3 regions of the Micromonospora sp. NBC_01405 genome follow, and region 3 is predicted to be linked to each of the others. Evidence: riboswitches for the same ligand, from Rfam matches in the RefSeq annotation. Region 3 holds a riboswitch; each other region holds the start of a gene.
What was found. Region 3 has a riboswitch for cobalamin ahead of OG559_RS08685 (ribonucleoside-diphosphate reductase subunit alpha). Riboswitches for the same ligand answer to the same signal wherever they lie in the genome.

Region 1: linked by a shared signal. The riboswitch ahead of OG559_RS23035 ((2Fe-2S) ferredoxin domain-containing protein) and the one ahead of OG559_RS08685 (ribonucleoside-diphosphate reductase subunit alpha) in region 3 are both predicted to bind cobalamin.
Region 2: linked by a shared signal. The riboswitch ahead of OG559_RS22980 (CbtB-domain containing protein) and the one ahead of OG559_RS08685 (ribonucleoside-diphosphate reductase subunit alpha) in region 3 are both predicted to bind cobalamin.

Annotation. Positions count from the first base shown of each region.
Region 1 is NZ_CP109532.1:5,291,976-5,299,267, forward strand. Features, by position in the region: gene cbiE (precorrin-6y C5,15-methyltransferase (decarboxylating) subunit CbiE) at 1-766, shown strand, start outside; gene cobM (precorrin-4 C(11)-methyltransferase) at 763-1,518, shown strand; gene OG559_RS23020 (precorrin-2 C(20)-methyltransferase) at 1,519-3,021, opposite strand; gene OG559_RS23025 (precorrin-8X methylmutase) at 3,018-3,683, opposite strand; gene OG559_RS23030 (sulfite reductase subunit beta) at 3,680-4,555, opposite strand; cobalamin riboswitch at 4,601-4,782, shown strand; gene OG559_RS23035 ((2Fe-2S) ferredoxin domain-containing protein) at 4,917-5,570, shown strand; gene cobN (cobaltochelatase subunit CobN) at 5,567-7,292, shown strand, end outside.
Region 2 is NZ_CP109532.1:5,282,039-5,289,330, reverse strand. Features, by position in the region: gene OG559_RS23005 (VWA domain-containing protein) at 1-65, shown strand, start outside; gene cobO (cob(I)yrinic acid a,c-diamide adenosyltransferase) at 65-679, shown strand; partial or broken gene OG559_RS22995 (cobyrinate a,c-diamide synthase) at 673-2,010, shown strand; gene cobC (Rv2231c family pyridoxal phosphate-dependent protein CobC) at 2,002-3,096, shown strand; gene cobA (uroporphyrinogen-III C-methyltransferase) at 3,087-4,139, shown strand; adenosylcobalamin (AdoCbl) riboswitch at 4,129-4,216, shown strand; gene OG559_RS22980 (CbtB-domain containing protein) at 4,256-4,465, shown strand; gene OG559_RS22975 (CbtA family protein) at 4,569-5,354, shown strand; gene OG559_RS22970 (cobalt-precorrin-6A reductase) at 5,386-6,114, opposite strand; gene OG559_RS22965 (hypothetical protein) at 6,123-6,269, opposite strand; gene OG559_RS22960 (SCO2525 family SAM-dependent methyltransferase) at 6,688-7,292, shown strand, end outside.
Region 3 is NZ_CP109532.1:2,197,748-2,205,039, forward strand. Features, by position in the region: gene OG559_RS08675 (FAD-dependent monooxygenase) at 1-898, shown strand, start outside; gene OG559_RS08680 (ribonucleotide-diphosphate reductase subunit beta) at 933-1,928, opposite strand; gene OG559_RS08685 (ribonucleoside-diphosphate reductase subunit alpha) at 1,973-4,390, opposite strand; cobalamin riboswitch at 4,561-4,777, opposite strand; gene OG559_RS08690 (hypothetical protein) at 5,081-7,292, shown strand, end outside.

The DNA of each region.
Region 1 (7,292 bases), 3.1 Mb from region 3:
CAGCGACGAAACGACGCCTGCCGCCGTCGCTGCGCTGCTCACCGGACTCGGCTGGGGAGAGTCCAGGCTGGCCGTGCTCGGCGACCTCGGCGCCGCAGGTGAGTCGCGTGCCGAGTCGACCGCGGCTTCGTGGAACGTCGTGGACGTGCCCCGGCTGAACGTCCTGGCCGCCGAAATCCGGGGCACCGGACCGGGCTGGGCCGCGGGCGGGGTGCTCCCCGACGACGCGTTCGAGCACGCCGGGCAGATCACCAAGCGCGACCTGCGTGCCAGCGCCCTGGCCCGGCTCGCGCCCGCTCCCGGTCAACTGCTGTGGGACGTCGGCGCCGGCAGCGGCTCGATCGGCGTGGAGTGGATGCGTGCGTGGCCGACGGCGCGGACGATCGCGATCGAGTCCCGCGCCGACCGCGCCGCGCTCGTGCGTCGCAACGCCGCCACGCTCGGCGTTCCCGGCCTGCGTCTCGTCGAGGGCTCGGCGCCCGACGCCCTGGCCGGTCTCGAGCGCCCTGACGCGGTGTTCGTCGGCGGTGGAGCGACCGTCCCCGGCGTGCTCGAAGCGTGCTGGGACGCGCTCGGCACCGGTGGCCGGCTCGTCGTCCACGGCGTCACGGCCGAGACCGAGGCGGTGCTGCTCGAGCAGTACCGTCGCCGTGGCGGCGAGCTCGTCCGTCTGCACGTCGAGCGCGCCGAGCCGCTCGGCGGCTTCACCGGCTGGACGCCCGCGCGTGCCGTCAGCCAGTGGACCGTCACCAAGGGAGAGTCATGACCGTCCATTTCGTCGGGGCCGGACCCGGTGCCGCCGACCTGCTCACGCTGCGCGCGGTGCGCCTGCTCGAGGTCGCGGACGTGTGCCTGTATGCGGGCACCTACCTCGACGCCGACGTGCTCGGCCACTGCCGCGACGACGCCCGGCTGGTCGACACCCAGCACCTCGACCTGGACGAGATCACCGCCCACCTGGTGCAGGCGCACGCCGACGGGCTGGAGGTCGTGCGGCTGTGCTCTGGCGACCCGTCGCTGTACTCGGCGGTACATGAGCAGGCGCGCCGGCTCGACGCGGCGCAGGTCCCGTGGGACGTCACGCCCGGTGTGCCCGCCTACGCGGCTGCCGCGGCGATCGTCGGCGCCGAGCTGACCGTCCCCGAGCTGGCCCAGTCGGTCGTGCTCACCCGCGCTCAGGCCCGTTCCACGGTCATGCCGCCGGGGGAGCAGCTCGCCGCGTTCGCCGCGACCGGCGCGACCCTGGCCCTGCACCTGGCCATCACTCGCAGCCGCGAGCTGGCCGCCGAGCTGGCCGAGCACTACGGCGACGGGTGCCCGGTCGTCGTCGTGTCCAAGGCGACGCAGCCGGATCAGCTCGTCCTGCGCGGCACACTGGCCGACATCGGCGACCAGGTCGAGGCCGCGGGCCTGCGCCAGGCCGCGGTCATCCTGGTCGGCCCTGCGTTGGCTCCCGACGTCCGCGGCGGTGAGTCGTTCCTGTACGCCGCCAGCCGCGAACGTCGCGCCCGCGGCTGACTAGGCGACAAAGCGCGGGCTCCAGACGCGGCCGGCCGCGGTGACGCGCGTTGACGAGGCGCCGACGAGCAGCAGGCACCTCATGTCGATGGTCTCGGGGTCGAGCTCGCCCAGCGTCGTCACGGTGAGGCTCTCCCCGGCGCGGCCGACGTCGCGACCCACGACTACGACGGTCTCGGGCGACTTGTGCTCCAGCAGCGTTGCTCGGGCCTGCGCGACCTGCTCGGTGCGCGAGCGCGAGCGCGGGTTGTAGAGGGCGAGCACGAGGTCCGCCTCGGCGACGGCGCGCAGCCGCTTCACCACGACGTCCCAGGGCTTGAGCCGGTCCGACAGGCTCATCACCGCGAAGTCAGCGCCGATGGGGGCGCCGGCGCGCGCCGCGACCGCTTGGACGGCAGAGATTCCGGGCACGACGCGCACGGCGACGTCCGCGTAGCGCGGGTCCTCCGCGGCCTCGAACACCGCCGACGCCATACCGAAGATGCCCGCGTCGCCGCCGGAGACGACCGCGACGCGCTCACCGGCGAGCGCCAGCTCGAGCGCCTCGCGGGCCCGGTCCACCTCAACCGTGTTGCCGGACGCGTGACGCACCAGGCCCGGGCGCTGCGGGACGCGCTGGACATACGGTCCGTAGCCGATGACGTGGCCGACCTCCGCGAGCACTTGCGACGCCTCGGGGGAGAGCCACTGGTCGGGACCGGGACCGAGGCCCACGACGACGACTTCGGCACCGGCGACGGGCTCGGTGACCGCACTCGCCGAGCGGTCGTAGCGCGCCACACCGGGGCGGGTGTCGCCGGGGACCAGGACGATCGAGAAGTACGGCACCGTCTCGGGGTCCACGTCGGCGACCGGGAGAACCCGCTGGGCGTCCATCGACGCCCGCTCGACGTACCAGGACCCCTCGACGCGTCCGGCCTGCTCGAGCGCCGAGCGGACCTTGGCGAACGTGCGGCCGAGTTTCATGATCACGGCGCCGTCGGTGTCGGCGAGGCGTCGGGCCAGCTCCGGCTCGGGAAGCGTGCCGGGCAGCACGGTCAGCACGTCGGTCTGCCGGACCAGGGGCAGGGCGGTCGTGGCCGTGGCGGCCGCGAAGGCGGGTACGCCTGCGACGACCTGCGTCTCGAACTCGCCCGCGAGCCGGTCGTGCAGGTACATGAACGAGCCGTAGAGCATCGGGTCGCCCTCGGCCAGCACGACGACGTCGCGGCCCGCCCTCAGGTGCGCGCGGAGCCGCTCGCCGCACTCGGCGTAGAAGTCCGCCATCGCGCCGGCGTACCCGCCCGGGTGGTCGGTGGTCTGCGTCGTCACCGGGTAGACGAGCGCCTCCTCGATCACGTCGTCCGGGAGCAGGTCGGCGGCGATGCGACGCGCGTTGGACTGCTTGCCGACCCCCTGGTGGTAGGCGACGACGTCCGCCGCGCCGATCAGCCGGGCGGCCTTCAGCGTGACGAGCTCGGGATCCCCCGGGCCGACCCCGACGCCGAACAGCCGGCCACTCACTCCGCCTCCTGGGCCAGGGCGTTGAGCGCCGAGGCGGCCAGCGCCGAGCCGCCGCGACGCCCGGTCACCACGAGATACGGCACGTCGAGCCCCGGTGCCTCGGCGGCGAGGTCGATGAGCGCCTGCTTGGACTCGGCCGCACCGATGAAACCCACCGGCGTGCCGATGATCGCGGCCGGACGCGGTGCGCCGTCACGTAGCATCTCCAGCAGGTGGAACAGGGCCGTGGGGGCGTTGCCGAACGCGACGACGGCACCCTCGACGTGCTCGGCCCACAGGGACACCCCCACGGCGGACCGGGTCGTGCCCCACTCGCGGGCGAGCGCCGGGACCTCGGGCTCGCGTAGGAAGCAGCGGACCTCGTTGTCGCGGGGCAGCCGGGCGCGGGTGACGCCGGCGGCGACCATGTGCGCGTCCGTCAGGATCGGCGCCCCCGCATCGAGCGCCGCCCGGGCCGCCGCCACGAGACCGGGGTGGATCACCAGGTCCCGCGTCAGGTCGGTCTGCCCGCACGCGTGGATCATCCGCACCGCGACCCTCTCGGCGTCGGCCGGGACACGCGACAGGTCGGCCTCGGCGCGGATGGTGGCGAACGAGTCGGCGTAGATCGCCGCGCCGTCGGTGACGTAGTCGTAGCGGCGCGTCGGTGGGGCGAGAGTCATGCATTCTCCAGATCGGGGACGAGCAGGGTGCGCCGTGGCGTGACGACGAGGTCGCCGGCACCGAGGGCGCGGACCTCGTCCATGAGGCGAGCATCCACCCGGCCGTCGGGCACCGCGAGGTGCAGCGCGACACGGCCGTCGTCCTGCACGATCCTGCCAAGCGGGGGCGGCGGCGTGCTCACCCGGGTCCCCGCGGCACGCTCGAGCGCGGCGCCCAGCACTGCCGCGCCGGAGCCGGGCAGCTCGTCGACGTGCCAGGGAGAGCTCGGTTCGCTACCGGCGAGCTCGGCGAACCGCACGGCGAGTCTCGTCAGCGCCGCAGCGGCCTCGTCCAGCGGGACGACCGGTCCCCACGACGTCCCGGCGCGCAACTGCGCGGTGCCCGTGTCGAGCGCCACGAGACCGAGGTCCAGGTCGCGCTCGACCAGGTCGCCGCGGCCGTCGTCGAGCACGAACAGGAACCGGCCGGTCAGCGCGCCGAGCAGGGGCTCCGCGCACAGCCGGGCGTCGAGGTCAGCGCTCACCGGACGCAGGTCGGCGCGGCCACCGCTGCGCCCGGTGAGTGGTGAAGCCAAGATGTTGCGCACCCGCTCGTGCGACGCCGACGGCACGAGCCCGGTGGCCATGACCGCGTCCACGACCGCGTCCGGCAGGCGCCCGTCGTCGTGCTCGATGCCGCGCACCTGGAGGTTGGCGCGGCTGGTCAGGTGGACCGCGCGGTCGCCGTGCTCACGCGCCACCCGGACGAGTGCGCCGAGCGCCTCGGTCGTCACGGCGCCACCGGGGACGCGCACCCGGACGAGCGCGCCGTCGTCGGCGATCCAGGGGCGCAGCAGACCGGGACACAGGTCACGGCGGGTCCTCTCGGTCACGGCGCCATCGTGCCAGAGCCCGTCTCGGGCGCCGCCGGTCGGCGGTGCTACGTTCGTCATGCCAGCCAAACTCAGCCATGAGCCAGGGAACCCGGTGAGAGTCCGGGACTGACGCGCAGCGGTGAGGGTGACGGGCGGAGCACGACGCCACTGGACCAACGGTCTGGGAAGGCGCTCCGTCCGGTTGATCCCAAGTCCGAAGACCTGCTGGCCGCAGACCCCGTCTGCGACACCTGCCCATCCAGGCCTCGCGCACAGGCCTCCGGACGAAGGAAGACCGTCGTGTCTCGTCATCCTCGCTCGCACCAGACCGGATCCTCCCACCAGGTTCTGCCCAACTGGCTCGTCTGCTCCTGACGTCGTGAGCGTCCTCGTCCACGTCGCGACCGCGCTGCCGGACGCCGCCCGATCAGCGGTGCTGCGCCGGGGGGCCGAGGCCGCCGGTGCCCGTCTGGCATTCCTGCAGGGCGGCGAGCCGACACTCACCCACGTGCTCGACCTGGTGCACGCCGCCGGCGTCCGAGAGGTTCGCCTCGAGCCGGTGAGCACCGACGACCTGACCTACGCCCGCTCGTGGGTGGGACGCGTCGCCGGCCACTGGCACCGCCAGCAGATCGACCCGCCGGTCATCCGGTTCGGAGAGCGGACCATCACCGGCCGCGAGGCGCCGTTGTCGTCACCGGCCTGGGACGCGCCCCCGCCGTACCGGCACCATCTGCTGCTGTGCCGTGGCCCGCGCTGCAGCGCCCGAGGTGCGGACGAGACCTACCGCGCGCTCGTCGGCGCGCTCGTCGAGCACCGGCTCACCGACTCCGACGTCCTCATGGCGCAGACCGGGTGCTTGTTCCCGTGCAATCACGGCCCCGTGGCCGTCGTCCACCCCGACGGCGCCTGGTACGGGCCGGTACGACCCGGCGACGCGGCACGGCTGGTCCGCGAGCATCTCTGCGCCGGTCGCCCGGTCGACGGCCTGCGCCTCGGCTCCCGGACCATCTCCACCGAAGGAGAAGCATGACCCGCATCGCTCTCATGTCCACGTCGGACACCGACCTGTTGTCGGCGCGTGCCAGCGGCTCGGACTACACCTGGGCCAACCCTGTCCGGGTGACCGACGAGCGCCGCGACGCCCTGACCGCCGAGGCGGACCTGGTCGTGCTGCGCGTGCTCGGCTCACCCGAGGACGTGCGGGACGTCGCCGCCCTTGTGCGCGACGCCGGGTGTCCCCTGGTCGTCCTCGGCGGGGAGCGGACGCCGAACGCCGCACTCATGGAGCTGTCAACCGTGCCGATCGGCGTGTGCGCCGAGGCACACCGCTACCTCGCCGAGGGAGGCGCGGAGAACCTGGGTCAGCTGCACGCCTTTCTCTCCGACACGGTGCTGCTGACCGGCGAGGGCTTCGAGCCGCCGGCCGTTCTGCCCGAGTGGGGCGTCGGCCGGCAGGCAGCCGGGAGCGATGTGCCACGGATCGGCGTCCTGTACTACAGGGCTCACGAGGTGAGCGGCAACAACGCGTTCGCGCACGAGCTCGCCGACGCGATCGACGCGACCGGCAAGGCCGTCGGCGTGCCGATCTTCGTCTCCTCGCTGCGGGCGGCGCCCGACGAGCTGTTCACCGAGCTCGCCACGCTCGGCGCGATCATCGTCACCGTACTCGCCGCCGGCGGCTCCAAGCCCGCCACCGCCAGCGCCGGCGGCGACGACGAGTCCTGGAACGTCGAGCGGCTGCGCGCCTTGGACGTCCCCGTGCTGCAGGCACTGGCGCTCACCTCCAGCAAGGCCGACTGGGAGGCATCCGACGACGGCGTCACCCCGCTCGACTCCGCGACCCAGATCGCCATCCCCGAGTTCGACGGCCGGCTCATCACCGTCCCGTTCTCGTTCAAGGAGGTCGACGCCGACGGTCTGCCGCGCTACCAGACCGACGCCGAGCGGTGCGACCGCGTCGCGGGCATCGCGGTGAACCACGCGCGGCTCCGACACGTTCCACCGGCCGAGCGCAAGGTGGCCCTTGTCCTGTCGGCCTACCCGACCAAGCACAGCCGCATCGGCAACGCCGTCGGCCTCGACACGCCCGTATCGGCGATCCGGCTGCTGCGCGCGATGCGCGACGCCGGCTACGACCTCGGCGCGCCCGGCGAGATCCCCGGGCTCGACCCGCTCCCGCCGGTCGAGGGGGAGGACCCCGACACGACGGCCGGCAACGCGCTCATCCATGCGCTGATCGAGGCCGGTGGCCAGGACGAGGAGTGGCTCACGCAGGCCCAGCTCAGCGAGTCGCACGTGCGTATCGGCCGCGACGACTACCTGCGCTGGACCGCGCACCTGCCGGACGAGCTTCGTGACGCCATGGCCGAGACCTGGGGCGAGGCCCCCGGCTCACTGTTCGTCGACGACGCCGGTGACATCGTGCTGGCCACGCTGCGCGCGGGCAACGTCGTCATCCTCATCCAGCCGCCACGCGGCTTCGGTGAGAAGCCGGTCGCGATCTACCACGACCCCGACCTGCCACCGTCGCACCACTACCTGGCGGCGTACCGCTGGCTTGAGCTCGGCTTCGGCGCCGACGCGGTCGTGCATCTGGGCAAGCACGGCTCGATGGAGTGGCTGCCGGGCAAGAACGCCGCGCTCTCGGCCGGGTGCGCCACGGACGCCGCCATCGGCAGCATGCCGCTGATCTACCCGTTCCTCGTCAACGATCCCGGCGAGGGCGCCCAAGCCAAGCGCCGCGCGCACGCCA
Region 2 (7,292 bases), 3.1 Mb from region 3:
TGACCGCCGAGGGGCTCACCGGCGTCGTCCACACGGCGACCGCGCCGCGCGAGGGGGTGGCCTGATGCCGCAGGGCAAGCCGCTGGTCGTCCCGGACGACGGCATCACCACCCGTGCACGGCGCAACCGCCCGCTGCTGATGGTCCACACCGGCAACGGCAAGGGCAAGTCGACCGCTGCCTTCGGCCTGGCGATACGCGCCTGGAACCAAGGTTGGGACATCGGGGTCTTCCAGTTCGTCAAGTCGGCCAAGTGGCGCATCGGTGAGCAGACGGTGCTCGAACGGCTCGCCCGCCTGCACGAGGAGACCGGCGAGGGCGGGCCCGTCGAGTGGCACAAGATGGGCTCGGGGTGGTCCTGGAGCCGCAAGGGCGGCACCGACGCAGACCATGCCGCTGACGCCGCCGAGGGCTGGGCGGAGGTGAAGCGGCGCATCCAGGCCGAGCGGCACCAGCTGTACGTCCTGGACGAGTTCACCTACCCGATGCAGTGGGGCTGGGTCGACGTCGACGACGTTGTGGAGACACTCGCCAACCGTCCTGGCCGCCAGCACGTCGTCGTCACCGGACGCCGCGCCGACCCCCGCCTCGTCGCGGCAGCCGACCTGGTGACCGAGATGCTGCACGTCAAGCACCCGATGGACGTCGGCCAGAAGGGTCAGCGAGGCATCGAGTGGTGAGGCTGCCACGTGTGCTGCTCGCGGCACCGGCCTCCGGCCACGGCAAGACCACGGTCGCGACCGGGCTCATGGCCGCGTTGGCCGCCCGCGGGCATGCCGTCTCGGGGCACAAGGTCGGGCCCGACTACATCGACCCCGGCTACCACGCGCTGGCCACCGGGCGTCCGGGCCGCAACCTCGACCCGCACCTGACCGACCCCTCGCTCGTGGTCCCGCTGCTGCTTCACGGCGCCCAGGACGCGGACGTCGCGGTCGTCGAGGGGGTCATGGGTCTGTTCGACGGCCGCATCGGCGGCGACGGGTTCGCCTCCACCGCCCACGTCGCGACGCTCACCCGGACACCGGTCGTCCTGGTCGTGGACGTCTCGCACGCCTCGCGCAGCGTGGGGGCGGTCGTGCACGGGATGGCGACGTTCCAGCCCGGCATCACGATCGCGGGTGTCGTGCTCAACAAAGCCGGCTCCCCCCGCCACGCTGCCGAGGCGGCACGCGCGGTGGAGTCCGTCGGCGTCCCCGTGCTGGGGATCCTGCAGCGCGACGATGGTGTCAGCGCGCCTTCGCGCCATCTCGGGCTCGTCCCCGCGGCCGAGCGCGACGAAGCCGCCGCCTCGCTGGACAGGCTGGCCGAGCAGGTCGCCCGCCACGTCGACCTCGACGCCGTGCTGGAGGTGGCGCACACCGCGCCCGACCTCGACTCCGAGCCGTGGGACCCGGCCGCGCACGTCCGACACTCCGGCACCGGGTCCCCGATCATCGCGGTCGCGGCCGGGCGTGCGTTCACCTTCCGGTACGCCGAGACGACCGAGCTGCTGCAGGCAGCGGGGTGCACCGTCGTGCCGTTCGACCCGGCCCGGGACGAGCGGCTGCCCGCCGGGACGCGCGGCCTGTATCTCGGCGGAGGTTTCCCCGAGATGCACGCGGCCGCGCTGAGCACCAACACGGCCCTGCGCGACGAGCTGCGTCAGGCTGTCCTCGACGGCGTCCCGACGGTGGCCGAGTGCGCCGGACTGCTGTACCTGTGCCGCTCCGTCGACGGGCACCCCATGGTCGGGGCGCTCGACGCCGACGCGGTCATGACGCCCCGGCTCACCCTCGCGTACCGCCGGGCCGAACTCGGCTCGGACCAGCTCCTCGGCGCACGCGGGACCGGTGCCACGGCGCACGAATTCCACCGCACCACGGTCACTCCCGTGCACGGCGAGCGTCCCGCGTGGACGTTGGAGGGCGGCGACGTCGGGTTCGCGGGCCTGACGCTCAGCGCGTCCTATCTGCACGTGCACTGGGCCGGGCACCCGCGCCTGGCCCAGTCGTTCGCGGACGCGGTGCACCGGGCGGACGCAATCGCGGCACCTGGTGTGCCACGAACGCACGCCGTCGCCGTGCCGCCGGGTCCCGAACCGCCCGTGGCCCCGCTGCGCCACCACGGCGACCTGGAGCTGTCCGCCGGCCTGCTGGACCTGGCGGTCGACGTCAGCCGGCTGCCCCGCCCGGAGTGGCTCGAGCGGGCGTTGCGCGACGCAATCGGGACCTCCGACACCTACCCCGAAGCCACCGCGGCTCACGTCGCTGTGGCGCGTCGCCACGGTCGTGACGAGTCCGAGGTGCTCGTCACGGCCGGCACCGCCGAGGCGTTCTTCCTGCTCGCCCGAGCACGTCCTTGGCGACGCCCGGTCGTCGTGCACCCCCAGTTCACCGAGCCCGACGTCGCGCTACGCGCCGCGGGCCACACCGTCACCCATGTCCTGTGCCGGACCGAGGACGACTTCGCCCTCGACCCCGGTGCCGTCCCTGACGACGCGGACCTCGTCGTGGTGGGCAACCCCGCCGACCCGACCGGGCGCCTGCACGCCGCCGCGACCCTGCGCACCCTGTGCCGCCCCGGGCGCATTGTCGTCGTGGACGAGACGTTCATGGGCTTCGTGCCGGGCGAGCCGCAGACGCTCACCTCGCACCGGCTACCCGGGCTGGTCGTGGTGCGAAGCCTGACCGAGCTGTGGTCGATTCCCGGCATCCGCGCCGGGTACGTCGTGGGCGACGCCGCCGTGGTCGCCGACCTCCGAACCCAGCAACCGCCCTGGTCGGTCGGCACCCCGGCGCTGCATGCCGTCGTCGCGACCACCGGGCCGCAGGCCGAGGCCGAGGCGGGGCGCCGGGCCGCGCTGTGCGTGCGGCAGCGGCGCACGCTCGTGGACGGGCTGAGCGAGCTCGGCCTCACGGTCGCGGAGTCCAACGCCCCGTTCGTCCTCGCCCGTCTGGGCTCCGGGGCGCACGCGCGCCTCAAAGAGGCAGGCGTGGCCGTGCGCCGGACCGACACCTTCCCCGGTCTCGACGGCTCGTGGGCGCGCATCGCCGTCTGCGAGCCGGCCGCCACCCGCCATCTGCTCACCACGTTGGGACTCACCGTCACATGGAGCTGAACGTCACCGGTCGCAGCGTGCTCGTCCTAGACGGGGGCCCGCGCGCCATTGCCACGGTCGCTGCGCTGCTGCGTGAGGGTGCAGCTGTCACTGTCGCAGCGCCGACCGTGTGCGCCGCGCTGGAGGACCTCGCCCTCCGTCGGCGCCTGACCTGGGTCACGGCACCCGTGGACGAGGGCTGCTTCGATGTCGTGCTGCGGGCCGTCGCGCCCCTGACGGCTGACGCACCCGACCGGACGGGCCGGGCCGGTCATGTCACGCTGGTCGGCGCCGGCCCCGGGGACCCCGGTCTGGTCACCGTCGCCGGACGTGCGGCCATCGAACAGGCCGACGTGATCATCGCCGACCGGCTGGCGCCGTGGGAGGCGCTGGCGTGGGCCCGCCCGGAGGCCGAGGTCGTCGACGTCGCGAAGATCCCCTACGGGCGAAGCACCAGCCAGGAGGAGATCAACCGTCTCCTCGTAGAGCACGCACGCGCTGGGCGTCACGTAGTGCGGCTCAAGGGCGGCGACTCCTACGTGTTCGGCCGCGGCTTCGAGGAGGTTGCCGCGTGCGCCGACGCCGGGGTCGCCACCACCGTGGTGCCCGGCGTGACGTCCAGCGTCGCGGGCCCCGAGCTCGCCGGCATTCCGGTCACCCACCGTGGACTCGTCCAGGGCTTCACCGTCGTCTCCGGCCACGTACCGCCGGGCCACCCCGATTCGTCGATCGACTACCCGGCCCTCGCACGATCCGGCACCACGATCGTGGTGCTCATGGGTGTGCGTACCCTTCCTGCCATCGTCGAAGCGCTCATCGCCGCCGATCTGGACGAGGGCACGCCGTGCGCGGTCGTGGCGGATGCCAGCCTGGCCAGCCAGCAGGTCGTCCGCAGCACCCTCGCCCACCTCGTCGCCGACACCGCCGCGGCCGGCATCGGCGCCCCTGCCGTCGCGGTCATCGGTCACGTGGCCGCGCTCGATCCGCGTCCTGCGTGGGCGGTCATGACAGCCGCCACACCGTTTCCCCGCCCGATACCTGCTATGGTCGTCCCACCTTGCTGAAGGAAGCCGGTGTGATCCCGGCGCAGTCGCGCTACTGTGACGCCGCTTGCGGCGAAGCCAGACCCTCCAGCCAGGTGAACATTCATCGATGGGACGCAGATTTCCCAAGGAGTGTCATGTCTCAGGCAACCACGGCCGCTCCGGCCGCTGTTCCCACCATTCCCGTTCGCGAGCTCGCCCCCTGGGCGCTGTTCTTCGCGCTGCTCACCGCCGTCGTCCTGTTCTTCGTGGGCGCCGAGCAGGGAGCGTTCTCCGTCTTCGAGGGCACCGTCGTGCACGAGTTGGTTCACGACGCACGGCACGTCTTGGGCTACCCCTGCCACTGACGCTCGCGCGTCTGGCGTCCGGTCGGCCGGATTCTTCTTCCTCTCGCTCCCGGTCCTGCCGGCGGCTTGTGCTGCCCGCGGCCGGCTCTCGAACGGACCCTTGATGGCCCCTCGTACCTTTCTCGTGCACGGCCTGCTGGCCGGCCTGATCGCCGGCTTCGCGGCCTTCCTCGTCGCCTACGTCGTCGCTGAGCCCCAGGTCGACACCGCCATCGCTCTGGAGGAGGCGGGCTCGGCCGAAGACGGGCACCCGCACGACGACGCGACCGCCGAGCAATCCCACAGCCACGGTGAGGAGGCCGAGGTCTCCCGCGAGACGCAGTCGACCTGGGGCCTGGCAACCGGCACCATCCTGATGGGCGCCGTCCTCGGCGGCGCCACGGCGCTCGCTGCCGCGTTCGCCGTCGGGCGCCTGGGCACGCTCTCAGCACGAGCCTCCACCGCGGTGGTGGCCGGCGTCGGCTTCGTCGCCACGGCGCTGGTGCCGTTCTTCAAGTACCCCGCCACGCCGCCGGCGGTGGGCTCGGGCGACACGATCGGCGAGCGGACCGCCCTGTACTTCGGCTTCTGGGCGCTGAGCCTCGTCGCGGCGATCGGCGCCGTGCTCCTGGCCCGGCGGGTCCTGCCCCGGCTGGGCGCGTACGCCGCGGTGCTGGTCGGTGCCGCCGCATACCTGGTCGTGGTCGTGGTCGCCGGCGCCGTCCTGCCGACGGTCAACGAGGTCGGCAACTTCCCGGCCGACACGCTCTGGTACTTCCGCCGCTCGTCGATCATGACCCTGGCCGCGACGTGGGCCGTCCTCGGCCTCGTGCTGACCGGCCTGGTCGGACGTGACGCGGACCGAGCCGCCGAGCGGCTGCGCCGCCAGGAACTGGCCGCCACGCTCTGAGCCGCCCCGGACCGCCGCCGCGCGGCTGCGGTCAGCGTGCCGGCAGCGCTTGCACCCAGGCCAGCGCGGCGTCGACGTCACGGACGACCCGCACACCGCCCGGCGGTCCGGCTCGGCGGACGACGACCACCGGCATCGCCCGCTCGGCGGCGACCTCGAGCTTCGCGACGGTGTGGTCTCCGCCGGAGTCCTTCGTCACCAGGACGTCCGCGTCTGCCATCACCTGCCGCTCGTGTTCGATCGTGTACGGTCCACGGCTGCGCAGCAGCATCCAGGAGGCCGGAAGGCGGATGTCCGGCTCGTCCACCACGCGCACGAGGCACTCGTGGCGGCGCAGCGGCTCGACGAAGCGTCCGAGCGACTGCCGCCCGACGGTGAGGAACGGCCGTTTTCCCAGCCCTGCCGCCACTCGGGCGGCCTCGTCGTGGTCGCCGACCCAGTGCCAGCCGAACGCCTCAGGCCGTCCAGCCCAGCCGGGCCGCTCCAGGCGGAGCAGCGGAACGCCGACCGCCGGGCACGCCGCAGCCGCGTTGGCGCTGATCCTTTCCGCGAACGGGTGTGTCGCGTCGACGACAGCACCCACCCCGGCCCCTTCCAGGTACGTCGTCAGCCCCTCGATCCCACCGAAGCCACCGACACGCACCTGTCCGACCGGCAGCCGCGGACGCGCGACACGTCCCGCAAGCGAGGTCACGACTTCGGCACCGTCCTCGACGAGCGCGGCCGCCAGCGCGCGGGCCTCCCCCGTCCCGCCGAGCACGAGGACCCTCACGCGTGAGGTCCGATCGCAGGGATGGCGGGAACGCCATGCCCGGCCAGGCCCAGCAACGCGTCGACATCGAGATGCTTCTTGCCTACGTCAGAAGTCGTGCCCGCCACCATGAACCGGGCGGTACGGCGAGCCTGTGCGTCCACCGCTCCAGTATCGCTTCCCGTCTGCCCATCGGACCGGCGGGCTCTCTCCGAGCCGTCCCTCGTTGCCTTCCCTGCCCGGACCCTGGGTGTCAGGGTGGGGTGAGACCAGCGGTGCAGATCAAGTAGTCCTCCCGGGGGGAGGATGGATGTTCCTTCGGTGACGATCTCCAGCACAGGTTTGCCCTTCGGGGCACGACGGGACCATGACGACGGTCGGGCCTCGATCAGAGCGGCCGTTCCGGCGGTCGTTCGCGGTCGATGAGTGAGTGGCGCCGGGCGTGCGACGCCGGCCTGCTGGAGGAGTTGCCGCGGTGCCGCCCCTTGCGAGCCACCACCACCTCCGCTACACAGGGGTCAGTAGGGGAAAGCGCCGCTACGACGACCAGTGTGATCCACCAACATGGATGGAGGCGCCTCGATGGCGTTGATCCCGGCGGCTGGCGGCGGTTGTGGCGAGTCGTCGACGCCCGCACCATCGATCCGGTCTCCGAGGCCGACCAATTCTGACGTCGAGTGGGACAGCTTCGACCCCCAGGCATACGTCCGGCACAACTACGCGGTGCTGCGTGCCGACGATCGTGAGATCCTCCGCCGGACCAGGGACTTCTTCGCTGAGACGGCACTCTCCGACGCGTGCTGTGTCGACGTGGGATCGGGGGCGAACCTCTACCCGGCGCTGTCGCTGCTGCCGCTCGCGCGCACGCTCGACCTGTGTGAATGGTCGGCGTCGAACGTGCGCTGGCTGAGCACGCAGATCGCCAGCTACGACGAGCTCTGGGACCCGTACTGGCAGGTGTGCGTGGAGCACCCGGTGTACTCGGCGGTGACCGACCCACGGGGCCGGCTGGCTCAGGTGGGCCGGGTGCTGCGGGCCAGTGTCTTCGACCTGCCCAGGCGTGCCTGGGACGCCGGCACGATGTTCTTCGTGGCCTGCTCCATATCGGCCGACCAGGCGGAGGCCGAGCACGCCATCGGCAGCTTCCTGCACGCGCTGCGGCCCGGCTCGCCCTTCGTCGTGGCGGT
Region 3 (7,292 bases):
CCTGTCCCGGGTGCTCCATGAGCGGAGCCGAGACAGCACCGAATACCTGTTCGGTGACAGCATCGCGACCATGACCGACACGTCGCAGGGCGTGAACGTCACCTTCACCAGCGGCACGCGCCGTACCTTCGATCTGGTGATCGGCGCCGACGGGGTGCACTCGGCCGTACGCCGGCTGACCTTCGGGCCGGAGGAACGCTTCGTCCGGCACCTCGGCTACTACGTGGCGACCTGGGGGCTGCCGAACGAGTTCGGACTCGACCGGCACTCATTGCTGTACAACGCCCCCGGCCGGATGGCCAGCATCGGTGGCGATCACCGCGATCCGTCCAGGGCGGGCGCCTTCGTGGCGTTCGCCGCGCCCCGGATCGACTACGACCGGCACGACTCCGACCAGCAGCGTGGCATCGTCCGCGAGCGGTTCGCCGGGCTGGGATGGGAGGTGCCACGGCTCCTCGCCGCGCTGGAGGAGGCGACCGACTTCTACTTCGACTCGATCTGCCGGGTGGACCTCTCGCCGTGGTCCAGCGGCCGGATCGCCGTGATCGGTGACGCCGCCTGCGGAGCCACGATCGGCGGGATGGGCACCGGCACCGCGGTGGTCGCGGCGTACGTCCTAGCCGGCGAACTGGCTGCCGCCGACGGCGACCACACCGTCGCGTTCCCACGCTACGAACGGCTGCTCGCCGGCTTCGCCCGGCGCTGCCAGAAGGGCGGCGACACCACAGGCAAGTTTTTCGCGCCGCGTACCGCCGCTGCGGCGCGGGTACGCAACGGACTCCTCAACCGGCCACTCCTCATGACCATGATGCTCAGGACTGCCGAGGATCGCAGCAACAACATCGAGTTGCCGGACTACCCCGAGCCGGCGATCGGCCTCTCACCATCGCGGAACTGAGCCGACGCCGAGCGATTCGCCTGTCCCGGTCGGCTCAGAAGTCGTCGTCGAAGCCGACGGTGCCGGTCACCCCGACCTGGTACGCCGACACCCGCCGTTCGAAGAAGTTGGACAGCTCCTGCACGTCCTGCAACTCCATGAACGCGAACGGGTTGGTCGACCCGTAGTGGACGGGCATGCCGAGCTGCGCGAGCCGCCGATCGGCGACGTGCTGGAGGTACTGGCGCATGTCGGCCAGGGACATCCCGGACACGCCGTGGCCGAGCAGGTCCTCGGCGAACTGGACCTCGCACTCGACGGCCTCGGTGAGCATCAGACGTACCTGGTCTGCGAGGTCGTCGTCGAACAGGTCCGGTTCCTCGCGGCGGACGGTGTCGACCACGTCGAAGGCGAAGGCCATGTGCATGGACTCGTCGCGGAACACCCAGTTGGTGCCGGATGCCAGGCCGTGCAGCAGTCCCCGGGAGCGCAGGAAGTAGACGTAGGCGAAGGCCCCGTAGAAGAACAGCCCCTCGATGCAGGCGGCGAAACAGATCAGGTTGAGCAGGAACACCCGCCGGTCCTGCTTCGAGCGCAGCTCCCGCAGGTCCTGGAGGGAGTCGATCCAGCGGAAGCAGAATTCGGCCTTACGCCGGATCGAGGGAATGTTCTCGATGGCGTCGAACGCGGCGAACCGCTCGGCCTCGTCGGGCACGTACGTGTCGAGCAGGTTCAGGTAGAACTGGACGTGCACGGCCTCCTCGAACAGTTGCCGCGACAGGTAGAGCCGGCCCTCCGGCGAGTTGACGTGCTGATAGAGGTTCAGCACCAGGTTGTTGGCGACGATGGTGTCGCCGGTGGCGAAGAACGCGACGAGGCGGCTCACCAGGTGCCGTTCCGCCGGGGAGAGCCGGTCGAGGTCGGCGAGGTCGGCGTGCAGGTCGACCTCCTCCACGGTCCAGGTGTTGCGGATGGCGTCGCGGAACCGGTCGAAGAAGTGCGGGTAGCGCATCGGACGGAGGGTGAGGTCCATCCCCGGGTCGAGCAGCATGTGTGTGGTCCTCGGGTCGGTGGCGGTGGCGTCGGTCGGGGCGGTCACTGGCAGGCCTCGCACGACTCGGGGTTCTCCAGGGAGCAGGCCACCGCCTCGTCGACGGTCACCGCCGGCGCGACGACACCAACCGGACCGACGACACCAACCGGGCCTACGGCGCTGACCGGGCCGACGGGTGCGACCGTGGCCTGCTGGATCCGGGTGGCGGGGCGGGACCGCAGGTAGTAGGTGCTCTTCAGCCCCGCCTTCCAGGCGTACAGGTACATCGAGGAGAGCTTGCCGATCGTCGGAGCGGCGAGGAACAGGTTCAGCGACTGTGACTGGTCGATGAACGGGGCGCGGGCGGCGGCCAGGTCGATCAGCGCCCGCTGCGGCAACTCCCAGGCCGTACGGAACAGCTGCCGGACCTCCGCCGGCAGTTCCGTGATGCCCTGCACCGATCCCTCGGCGCGCTTGATCGCCGAGCGGACCTGGTCGGTCCACAGGCCGCGGGCCTTCAGTTCGCGTACGAGAGCGGTGTTGACCTGGAGGAACTCCCCGGACAGGGTCTCGCGCTTGAACAGGTTGGACACCTGCGGCTCGATGCACTCGTAGCAGCCGGCGATGGAGGCGATGGTGGCGGTCGGGGCGATCGCCACCAGCAGCGAGTTGCGCAGGCCGTGCGCGGCGACGCGCTCCCGCAGCGCCCCCCAGCGCTGCGCCTGGCTGCCCGTGACGCCCCACAGGTCCGGCTGGAGCTGGCCGCGTGCCGCCCGGGTCTCGGCGAAGGCCGGGTGGGCTCCGAGGCGTTCCGCCAGGTCGGCGGAGGTCTCCAGGGCGGTCAGGTACAGCTCCTCGCTGATCCGGGTGGACAGCTCCCGGGCTTCCGGGGAGTCGAACGGCAGCCGCAGGGCGAAGAACACGTCCTGCAGGCCCATCAGGCCGAGGCCGACCGGTCGCCAGCGGGGGTTGCTCGCCGCGGCCTGCGGGGTCGGGTAGTAGTTGATGTCGATGACCCGGTCGAGGAACGTCACGGCGGTGCGGACGGTGGCGCGCAGCCGTTCCCAGTCGATGCCGCCGTCGGCGAGGTGGGCGGCGAGGTTGACCGAGCCGAGGTTGCACACGGCGGTCTCGGCGTCGCTGGACACCTCGACGATCTCGGTACACAGGTTGGACAGGTGCACCACGTTGCCGGGCTCGGCGGTCTGGTTGCACAACCGGTTCGCGGCGTCCTTGAACGTCATCCACCCGTTGCCGGTCTGCGCGAGGGTCCGCATCATCCGCCCGTACAGCTCCCGCGCCGGCACCTGCCGCACGTACCGGCCCTGCGCCTCGGCCGCCCGGTACGCCGCGTCGAACTCGTCCCCCCACAGGTCCGGCAGCTCCGGCACCACGTCCGGGTCGAACAGCGACCACATCCCGTCGGCCTCCACCCGGCGCATGAACTCGTCCGGGACCCAGTTGGCCAGGTTCAGGTTGTGGGTGCGCCGGGCGTCCTCACCGGTGTTGTCCCGCAGTTGCAGGAACTCCTCGATGTCCGGATGCCACGGCTCCAGGTAGACGCAGGCCGCGCCCTTACGCCGGCCGCCCTGGTTGACCGCCGCCACCGAGGCGTCCAGCGTCCGCAGCCACGGCACGATCCCGTTGGACTGCCCGTTGGTGCCCCGGATCAGCGCGCCCCGCGACCGGACCCGGGAGAACGCGATGCCGATGCCGCCGGCGAACTTCGACAGGTTCGCCACCTGCGCGTACCGCTGGTAGATCGAGTCCAGTTCGTCGCGCGGGGAGTCGACCAGGTAGCAGGAGGACATCTGGGTGTGCCGGGTGCCGGAGTTGAACAACGTCGGCGAACTCGGCAGGTACGCCAGGCTCGACATCAACCGGTAGAACTCGATCACCTCGTCCGGGGCGTGGGACAGGCCGCAGGCCACCCGCAGCAACCAGTACTGCGGGGTCTCCACCACCAGCCGGCTCGTCGGGTGGCGCAGCAGGTACCGGTCGTGGACCGTGCGCAGCCCGAAGTACTCGAACCGCAGGTCACCGTGGGGGTCGACGGCGTCATCGAGCTGGGTGGCGTTGGCGGCGACGAACGCGGCGGTGCCGTCGCCGATGAGGCCCTCGACGTGGCCCCGTCGGATCGCCTCGCTGAACGACCCGATGCCCTGCCTGCGGACCTCCTTGTCGATGTAGCCACCCAGCAGGCGGGCGGCCAGCCGCGAGTACTGCGGCTCCTCACCGATCATCTCGGCCGCGGTCTGGATGGACAGCCGGTCCAGCTCGGCGGTCGTCGCGCCGTCGTACAGGCCGCTGATCGTCCGCGTCGCCACCCGCAACGGGTCGACGTCGGCGAGGCCGACCGTCCACCGCTCGACCGCTCCGACGATCCTGTTGACATCGACCGGTTCGGTGCCGCCGTCGCGCTTACGGACGCGCATCTGCGTCCGCCGCGGGCCCGGTAGGGCTGCCTCGTCGGCCACCATGCCATCGGCCGGGACAACCTCGGTGACTGCCACCACTCACTCCTCGCGGGCTCGAGACCTGATGGCCTTCGGGCGCGTGGAGACAGACACCGGCGGACGTCACGCCGGCGGGGCGCGGGTCAGGTGGCGTCGGCCGTCCCACGCGGCCTCGGACCGCCGCCCACCCCGGTATGGGTGCGCGGCGCGCTGGCAGGTCTTCGGACTCGCGGGCGTGACCGGGCTCGCCGGTCTTCTACTGGCCGTCGCTTCCCAGGCCGCTGGCGGCCCAGTGCTGATGACGGCGGTCGTTCCCACTCACCGCTGCGGGGCAGTCCCGGATTTCCACCGGGTTCCCTCTTGCCTCGACCGCCCCGGATGAGCGGCCGAACCAGCTACGGTCGACACCATATATAGGGACTACGGCGTTGTCACACCCCACATGTCGAGTCCGGGCGTGTCGGCTGCCACGGCGGTGAAGCCTCGTCGATTCCTTCACAGAGCGACCGAGCCGATTGGTGGGGCGGGTCTGGATCCAAGGACGGCGGACCCGGCCGGTAGGACCGGAACAGATGTCGACCGGTCGGGTTTCCGACGGGCGTCCGTACACAAGGGATGGCGACCTCCTACGGTGACTTCCGGCACGCCAGGGATGGACGTTGCCGGGAATCGACCCGGCGACGCGATTCAGGCGTTTTACAGGGGGTTGTCTCGATGCACGTTCGGAGCCGCGCCATCGCGGGTCTGGTCGCCGGGGCTGTGTTGTTGACAGGCCAACCGGCGGCTGCGGGCACTGTGCAGGACAGTGCCGCCGACGAGGTCGCGAGCACCAGCGCTCGCGCCGCTACAAGAACGATCGGCGGCGATGCGACCCGCACGGCCGTCCGCACGGCTGCGGCACTGTCGGTGCCGGGACACACCGGGCTGGTTCCCAGCACGCCGCGCAATGACGTACCGAGGATCACCGACGGCGAGATCACCGACATCGAGGTGATCGGCAACCGGGTCTTCATCGCCGGCTCCTTCACCGCGATCGCCAACGTCGGCGGGACGCCGGTGGCGCAGCCGTCGCTGGCTTCTTACAACATCGACACAGGCCTGATCGACACCGGCTTCCAGCCGACGTTCGACGGATCCGTCGAGGCCGTCGAGGCCTCGCCGGACGGCTCGTCGCTCTATGTCGCCGGCTCGTTCAACACGGTCGGTGGCCTGACGAAGCGCAAGATCGTACGGCTCGACCCGGTCACCGGCGCTCCGATCGCGGCGTTCACCGCGCAGGGGAACGGGCGCGCGACCGCTCTGGCCGTGAGCAGCACCGCGGTGTACGTGGGCGGCCAGTTCACGAAGGTGAACAGCGTGAACCGCACCGGGCTGGTCGCGCTCAACCCGACGACGGGGGCGGTCGACAGCGGATTCAACCTGCCCCTGTCCGGCGGCATCGGCGTCGGCGGCATGCTCACCGTGCAGCAGCTCAAGCTGACGCACAACGGCAGCAAACTGCTGGTCATCCACACCGGTCGTCAGATCGCCGGCCAGGACCGCTACGGCGTCGGTCTCGTCGACACCGCCACCAAGGCCCTCCTGCCGTGGCGCACCCGCCTGTGGGAGGACAACCTCTCCTTCGTCGGCGGCATCCAGCGGGTCTTCGCCGGTGACGTCGCGCCGGACGACTCCTACTTCGTCGTCACCAGCGGTTCGGGAGGCGACCGCCCGCCGATCAACGACACGGCGATCGCGTTCCCGGTGACCGGCGCCGACCACGTCGAGCCGACCTGGGTGTCGCGTCACTTCGACAGCATCTACTCGGTCGCCATCACCGAGACGGCCGTGTACGTCGGCGGCCACTTCAGTTGGCAGGAATCGCCGACCTCCAACGTCCCGTGGCCCGGCCTGGACAACGTCGGGTACGGCACGGGCCAGGGCCTGAGCGGCTACGGTCTCGGCGACCAGGTGGTCCGCCGTGACCACCTCGGCGCGCTCGACCCGGCCACGGGCACGGCGATCGAGTGGAACCCGGGTTCCAGCTCGTACGAAGGGGAGAAGGCGATGCTGGCCACCCCGCGCGGCCTCTTCGTCGGTGGCGACGGCAACACCAAGGGCGGCCTGCCGGTGGGGCGGGTCGGGTTCTTCGACCTCACCCAGGCACCGGCGCCCTCGCCGGTCGACACGACGATCGTCACGCCCATCGAGGGGGCGGTCAAGCAGGCCAACGCGCCGTTCGCGCTCGGCGGGCAGGCGACCTCTCCGGCCGGCGTCACCAAGGTCGGTATCGAGATCCAGAACCGGGGTTCCAAGAAGTACCTGCAGGACGACCTCACGACGTGGGGCGCCGCCAACAGCATCAACGCGACGGTCGCAGCGGTGAACACCGCCTCGACCTCGTGGTCCCTCACCGTGTCGCTCCCCGTCGGCGAATACCAGGTCCAGGCGAAGACGTTCGGTAACAACGGCCAGAGCGATGCCTCGAAGGCCGTCAAGAAGATCGAGACCTTCAGCTTCGACGACCTGCCGCCGACCACGAAGATCACCTCGCCGCCCGCCGGCCTGGTCGCCGCCCAGAGCTTCGTCGCGACCGGCACCGCCAGCGACGACAAGGGCGTCAGCGCGATGACGTACTCGTTCCGCAGGTCGGACAACCAGTACCTCCAGGACGACGGGACGGCCGCACCGGTCTACAACACCTTCCGGGGCGAGCCGGACGTCATCGGCGCGTTGTCGACCACCTGGCAGGTCGAGGTGGCCCTCCCCACCGAGGGCGAGTGGAAGATGACGGCCACCGCCATCGACAACGCCGGTCAGGGTGACCTGCGCGGCGACACCCGGGACTGGATCATCTCGGCGACCGGCGTCGCGCCGTCGGTGGCCGTCAGCACCCCCACGCCGATGACGCCGCCCACCGCCGCCGCGCCGGTCACCGTCGCGCCGG